Regions from separate parts of the Psychrobium sp. MM17-31 genome, predicted to be linked through region 1. Evidence: predicted binding sites of a transcription regulator. Region 1 holds the regulator's gene; each other region holds the start of a gene.
The links. Region 1 encodes FliA, which starts transcription of late flagellar genes. Its sites were predicted from a motif close to CTAAAGNTNNNNNNNNNNNNGCCGATA; they were not measured.
Positions count from the first base shown of each region.

Region 2: pomA (flagellar motor protein PomA) is a predicted target of FliA. The motif match lies at 951-977, and genes of this name have one in related genera.
Region 3: MHM98_RS11340 (VC2046/SO_2500 family protein) is a predicted target of FliA. The motif match lies at 982-1,008, and genes of this name have one in related genera.

Region 1 is NZ_JAKRGA010000001.1:387,596-389,866, reverse strand. It holds gene MHM98_RS01690 (MinD/ParA family protein) at 1-624, shown strand, start outside; gene MHM98_RS01685 (RNA polymerase sigma factor FliA) at 617-1,333, shown strand; gene cheY (chemotaxis response regulator CheY) at 1,368-1,754, shown strand; gene MHM98_RS01675 (protein phosphatase CheZ) at 1,776-2,271, shown strand, end outside.
Region 2 is NZ_JAKRGA010000002.1:439,997-442,267, reverse strand. It holds gene ispA ((2E,6E)-farnesyl diphosphate synthase) at 1-600, opposite strand, end outside; gene xseB (exodeoxyribonuclease VII small subunit) at 600-845, opposite strand; gene pomA (flagellar motor protein PomA) at 1,070-1,828, shown strand; gene MHM98_RS06535 (flagellar motor protein MotB) at 1,831-2,271, shown strand, end outside.
Region 3 is NZ_JAKRGA010000003.1:567,452-569,722, reverse strand. It holds gene MHM98_RS11350 (response regulator) at 1-661, opposite strand, end outside; tRNA gene MHM98_RS11345 (tRNA-Tyr) at 832-916, opposite strand; gene MHM98_RS11340 (VC2046/SO_2500 family protein) at 1,040-1,540, shown strand; gene MHM98_RS11335 (YchJ family protein) at 1,566-2,099, opposite strand; gene MHM98_RS11330 (nuclear transport factor 2 family protein) at 2,111-2,271, opposite strand, start outside.

The DNA.
Region 1 (2,271 bases):
GATGATATTATTGTTCATGGACCACAGGGCGTTAGTATTATTCCTGCGACTTCAGGCTCGCAATCAATGGTTGAGTTAGATCCAGCGCAGCACGCCGGACTAATTCGCGCCTTTAGTGATATGCGCCATGACTTTGACGTATTAATCGTCGATACCGCTGCTGGTATTTCGGACATGGTAGTGAGCTTTGCTCGCGCCGCACAAGACGTCATTGCCGTTGTGTGTGATGAGCCTGCCTCAATTACCGATGCTTATGCACTGATTAAGTTATTATCTCGTGAGCACGGCGTATTTAGAATCAAAGTTGTTGCCAACATGGTGCGAAATATGCGCGAAGGGCAAGAGCTGTTTGCTAAGTTAACTCGCGTAACAGATCGCTTCTTAGACGTTGCGTTAGAGCTTGTTGCAACAATTCCGTTTGATGAAAATGTACGCCGTTCGGTCCGTAAACAAAAACTCATTTCAGAGCTATTCCCACAATCTCCTGCATCGTTAGGATACAAAGCGTTAGCAAATAAGGTGATGACATGGCCGATTCCAAATCAGCCGGGTGGCCATCTAGAATTCTTTATTGAACAGTTGGTTGACAATCGCTTCCAACAACGGGAAAACACGAGTGAGTAAGGCCGCTGCTTACGCCAGTGCTGCGCCAACTAACGATCAGTTAGTTGTCATTCACGCTGGCTTAGTCAAAAAAATAGCCCATCATCTCAAAGGGCGTTTGCCGGCTAATGTACTACTGGATGATTTGATTCAATCGGGCATGATCGGACTATTGGAAGCGGCGAAAAACTTTGATGGCAGCAAAGGCGCAAGTTTTGAAACCTTTGCTGGTATTAGAATACGCGGCGCCATGTTAGATGAAATCAGGCGTGGCGATTGGGTACCGCGCTCAGTGCATCGCAATAGCCGAATGGTTATGCAAGCCATTGACGAGTTGCAAAAAGAGTATGGTCGCGATCCCAAAGATTATGAAATTGCAGAAAAGTTATCAATAAGCCTAGACGAATATGCTCAAATGCTTAATGATATATCTACAGGTAAGATTATAGGTATAGAAGATCTCGGTGTATCAGAAGATGTTATTCATACAGATGATGAACACAGCGATGATTCTTTTAACCACACAGCATCGGAAAAATTTCAAGGTGCATTAAGTGACGCGATCAAGACGTTACCAGAAAAGGAAGCGTTAGCACTATCGTTATATTACGACGAAGGGCTTAATTTAAAAGAAATAGGATTAGTTTTAAGTGTTAGTGAATCGCGAGTGAGCCAAATCCACTCACAGGCGATGGTAAGACTTAAGAGTCGATTAAATAGTTGGACGTAATTGCAGCTTAGCAATGTAACATTTGGAGAATATTTTGGATAAAAATATGAAAATTCTTGTTGTTGACGATTTCTCAACAATGAGACGAATCATCAAAAATCTTTTAAGAGATTTAGGATTAACCAATACGCAGGAAGCTGATGACGGTCAAACCGCCCTACCAATGTTGAAAGAAGGCGACTTTGATTTTGTAGTAACTGACTGGAATATGCCGGGTATGCAAGGTATTGACTTGCTTAAGCATATTCGTGCAGACGAAAAACTCAAGCACCTTCCTGTATTAATGGTTACGGCTGAAGCCAAGCGTGAACAAATTATCGCTGCGGCACAAGCTGGTGTAAATGGTTACATTGTTAAGCCGTTTACCGCAGGTACGTTGAAAGAAAAATTAGACAAAATTTTCCAACGTATTGAATCTTAATTCGCCGAGCTAGGAAGATATATGACGAATAATGAGACGGCTCACATCTCGTTAGAAGAAGCTCGTGAATTGGTTAGCGCATTAGAGCAAGGAGATATTGCTCAAGCTAATCAAATCGTAGAAGCCGCGAGTCAAAAGATTGAACATGAATTGTTTGATGGTGTTGGTAAACTGACTCGACAATTTCATGATTCATTCACCGAAATGAGTATGGACGAGAGATTTTCTTCAATGGTTAATCTTTCGATTCCCGATGCTAAAGAGCGCTTGGAATACGTTGTTACTATGACAGCGGAAGCGGCTGACAAAACCATGGATGCCGTTGATGAATGTTTGCCTTTAGCGCAAAAGCATCAAGAAACCGTGCGCGATATTCTCCCATCTTGGGAACGTTTAAAAGACTGTAAGATCAAAGTAGGCGAGTTTAAGTTATTACGAGATAAATTAGACGCCTATTTTGCCGAATCTGTTAAAGATGCCGATGAGCTAAACGTCAAGCTTAACGACATTGTATTAG
Region 2 (2,271 bases), on a different contig from region 1:
GCGATGTGCGCTAGAAGCGTTTGCGGCAATGGCGCCCAACTCAACTGCTGCACAAATTAGTGCCCCAGTTTTTAGGCGATGAATCTGCTCAAGCTGCTCAAGTGTTACACTGCGATCTGTCGCCGCTAAATCTAGGGCTTGTCCACCACACATTCCACGATAACCACTGGCTTTGGTAAGGCACTGCATTAGCTGAACTTTTTGGGCATCACTTTGAGGTGCTTGACAAAGTAATTCAAAGGCGAATGTTTGCAGTGCGTCACCCGCTAAAATAGCGGTGGCTTCATCAAAGGCAATATGACATGTCGGCTGGCCGCGACGTAGTTCGTCGTCATCCATTGCGGGTAAATCGTCGTGAATTAGCGAATAAGCGTGAATCGCTTCGATAGCGCCTGCAATATGATCGAGCTGTGATTTTTCAAGCCCAAACATTTCGCCAACGGCGTAAACTAAAAATGGACGAATGCGTTTACCGCCAAGCAGTAAACCGTGATTCATCGCTTGATGCAAGCGTGGCTCATTAACAGTAACTTGTGCTAATGCGCTTTCTAAAAAGTCATTAACACGCTGCTGGTTTTGTTGAATTTTTACTACTGGCACTAGCTTTCCGGCGTATTATCAAAAGGAGTTAAAGTAGCTTCGCCGTTGTTGTTCATTAGAATGTCAACTTTTTGCTGCGCGCCTTGCAGTTTTTGCTGACCGTTGCGAGCCAAGCCAATGCCGCGTTCAAATTGCGCTAGGGCTTTATCGAGTGGTAAATCACCTTGTTCCAGTTGATTTACGATGGTTTCTAGCTCTTCAACGCTGGCTTCAAAACTCATATTTTCAATTTTTTTAGTGGCCATTTCGACGCTCTAACTGACTATTTCGCGCCACCTTAGCCCACTTCACCGATGTTTTCAATTTTTTACGCCTGCTTGGTGTTTTTTCCATAAAAATTGATAAAAACACTAAACAAATGACGCCTTGTTCCGATATGATGTTAAGAAATTCTAAATTGTTATCTTTTAGCACTTTTTTCCTTTCGAAAATCAAAGTCGCGTAAAAAATTGGGCACAGGAGAGACTCAGTGGATTTAGCAACATTAATCGGCATGCTTGGTGCATTTGGTATGATCGTCATGGCGATGGTTCAAGGTGGTGATATCGGGATGTTCGTCGATGTACCTTCCGTTCTTATCGTATTCTGTGGCTCGCCGTTCGTAGTAATGATGATGTATTCGATGGGGCAGTTTGTCGGTGCAGGTAAGGTGTTTGGTAAAGCCTTCATGCTTAAGCTCGATGATCCACAAGATTTAATTGCTAAAGCTGTCGAACTTGCCGATGCTGCCCGTAAAGGTGGCTTCCTTGCCTTAGAAGAAGCTGAAATTCCAAGTCCGTTCATGCAAAAGGGCATCGATATGTTAGTGGATGGCCACGAAGCGGATGTTGTAAAAGCAACGCTAGGTAAAGATATCGATTTAACGTTAGAACGTCACAAAGCGGGTGCTGGTTTCTTTAAATCGCTTGGTGATGTTGGTCCTGCGATGGGGATGATCGGTACACTAATCGGTCTGGTAGCGATGCTACAAAACATGGACGATCCAAAAGCTATCGGTCCTGCGATGGCGGTAGCCTTGTTAACCACCATGTACGGGGCGATGCTTGCTAATCTTATTGCACTGCCAATTAGTGAAAAGCTAAGCCTGCGCGGCGGTGAAGAAGCTCTGAACCAAACACTCATCTTAGATGCTGTTCTTGCTATTCAAGACGGTCAGAATCCTCGTGTTATCGAAGGCATGCTGCAAAACTACATTGCTGAAGGTAAACGTCCGGCGCCTGAGGAGTAAGCATGAGTGACGATTGTCCTAAATGTCCCGACTGTCCTCCCGAAGGTCTCCCCGCATGGATGGGAACATTCGCTGACTTGATGTCGTTATTGATGTGTTTCTTCGTATTGCTGCTGGCAATGTCAGAAATGGATGTGCTTAAATTTAAGCAAATCGCTGGTTCGATGAAATACGCTTTTGGTGTTCAAAATAAGATTGAAGTCAAAGACATTCCTAAAGGTACCAGTGTTATCGCGCAGGAGTTCCGTCCGGGACGTCCCGATCCAACACCTATTGAAATTATTAATCAGCAAACTGCGGAAGTAACGCAGCGCGAGCTCGATTATCAGTCGGGTGAAGATGCCAATTCTGGTGGTAAGGAGCAGCAACGCGGTGATCAACGCGGCGCTGCAGCAGCAGCTGACAGTCCATCTGATGCAGAAAAATCGGCAGCGCAAGAAGAG
Region 3 (2,271 bases), on a different contig from region 1:
CAGCTTCTTCTAGCTCACCCAATCCTAACTTAGCACGAGCGAGATTGAGGTTAGCCCATGGCAGATCTCGTTCTTTTAATAGCGGTTCTAGATACTTGATTGCGTCCTCATGCTGGCCGACATCGCACATAAAGCCAGTCATCATTTGCAGCACAACAGCGCTGTAGCGACTTTTTTCTTTTATTAGATTTTGGCAAGCGAGGATAGCGCGGGGAAGATCGTGTTTATCTAGACATTGATACACCGATGATAAAGCTTGGCGTTTATTCCACGCTTTTTGTAATCGGCTATCTAACAGACGCTGGGAAAAGGGTTTAATGATGTAATCATCCGGTGCCATTTCCATGGTACCTAAGACCACTGCGCGATCGGTTTCGGCAGATACAATAACGAAGAGCGCCGTTGGTTTGATTAAACGCAGCGTTCTTAGCTCTTCTAATAACTGAGTACCATTTTTGTTGCCAAGGTTATATTCAACCATTAGCAATTGATAGTCTTTAGCGCGACACGAACGCAAAGCGGCTTCGCCACTCTCAGCGAAATCGACATTTTTTACGCCGAAATTGGTCAAAATCCCTTTCATCATAATTTGGAAGGGGCGCTGGGGATCGACTAAAAGTACTTTTAACTTGTTGTAAGGTATTTTTTGCAACGTCGACAAAGACTTATCCTATAACTTTAAGCGTTATTGTTATTTTCACTATCATATAAGAAGTGATAGGGAAAAATAAAGACTTGAGTGATAAAACAATAGGACTTTAAACGGATTTATGTTGTAAAAATAGATTTATGAATTAAGAAGATATTTAGATATAAAAAGAAGAGGCTTGATGGTGGAGGGAGGTGGATTCGAACCACCGAAGGCGGAGCCGGCAGATTTACAGTCTGCTCCCTTTGGCCACTCGGGAACCCCTCCAATCAAGTGGTGCGAATAATAGAGATTTTATTGCGGGAGGTAAAGGGATTTTTTCAAAAAAATCGCTAAAGTTTTCATATTTTTAGCCGATAGCATACATAGTGTTCAAAGTGGTGAAATTAAATGCAAATCGGCGATTTACTTATTGGTGAATTACAACTTGGTCAGCGCCTTAACGAGTGTGTACAGCAGGGCAATAAAAGCGAATTTGCTTTATTGCTTTCAATGTTGTCACAAGATGTTCGTGATCAAGACCAGTTTGCGTTAGAACAGACGACTAATGAGAAGAGTGATATTACGCTTGCTGAGCAATTCGAAATTCCGACAACACAGACGCTAAAAACCAGAGCGATGGCCGATCAACATTACTCTATCGCTTTAGCTGATATCTCTCGTGAGCAAGGATTAACCGCAGGTCGTTTACAGCACTGCTTAAAACCAGATGCCTTGAGTTTTGATTTAGATCGCGTTGAGGGCTTTTCTGACGAAATCGTTGATAACTTATCACCGACGATTGCAGCAAGACTTGAAGGTAGAACTATTAGTGCGCCTAAGCCTCCAGTCGACATTAATAAAGCGATAGCCGCGCAACAAAGCTATGAAGCGCAATTATTTGTCGCTTAGCTTGTTTGTGGTTTAGCGCAGAGCGCTAGCTCCCACAGCACTTTTTAAACTTCTTTCCACTATTGCAAATACATTTATCGTTGCGAGATGGCATTTTAATTGCGCTATCGGGATAAGTTGCATCTAGATAATACCAACACTTTTCTGTTTCGGCAGTGATGCGTTTCGCTAGTTCATCATCGATGAATTCTGTCGCAAATCGCGATACTTCATGATGATGTTGCAGCGCATTATCTTGTTTATACCACGCGACAAACTCGACTTTGTTTTCTCGGAATTGGTTATTTTGGACTTGGTTATCTTGAGGCCCCTCAATAATTTGCAGTCCTAACCAATCACATTGCTGATTCCAATCTTTGATAGCTGCTAGCGATACAGTGTGACGGGTCTGCGGGCTATGAGTTGCATAAATATAATCACAATCATTTATGACAAAAGCGCAATAACGGCTCCGCATCAATTGCTGAGCAGTTTTAGGCAGGCTATGGCCTTTGTGAAATGGCTGGCAGCAATCTGAGTATGGTTGATTACTGCCACATGGACATTGCGAAGAATTCATTGCTTTGCGAATTATCGCTGAGCGACGTAGTTTTCAATAGGGTAGTATTCATCAAAGTGCAGTCCTTCGACCTTTTTAGCTTTGATGTAGTTTTTGATCTTCGATTTTGAATTGGCTTCCGACCAGATGCCCCAAGTGCCGTCTTCTTGTTTACTGAATGTGATAGTGAACT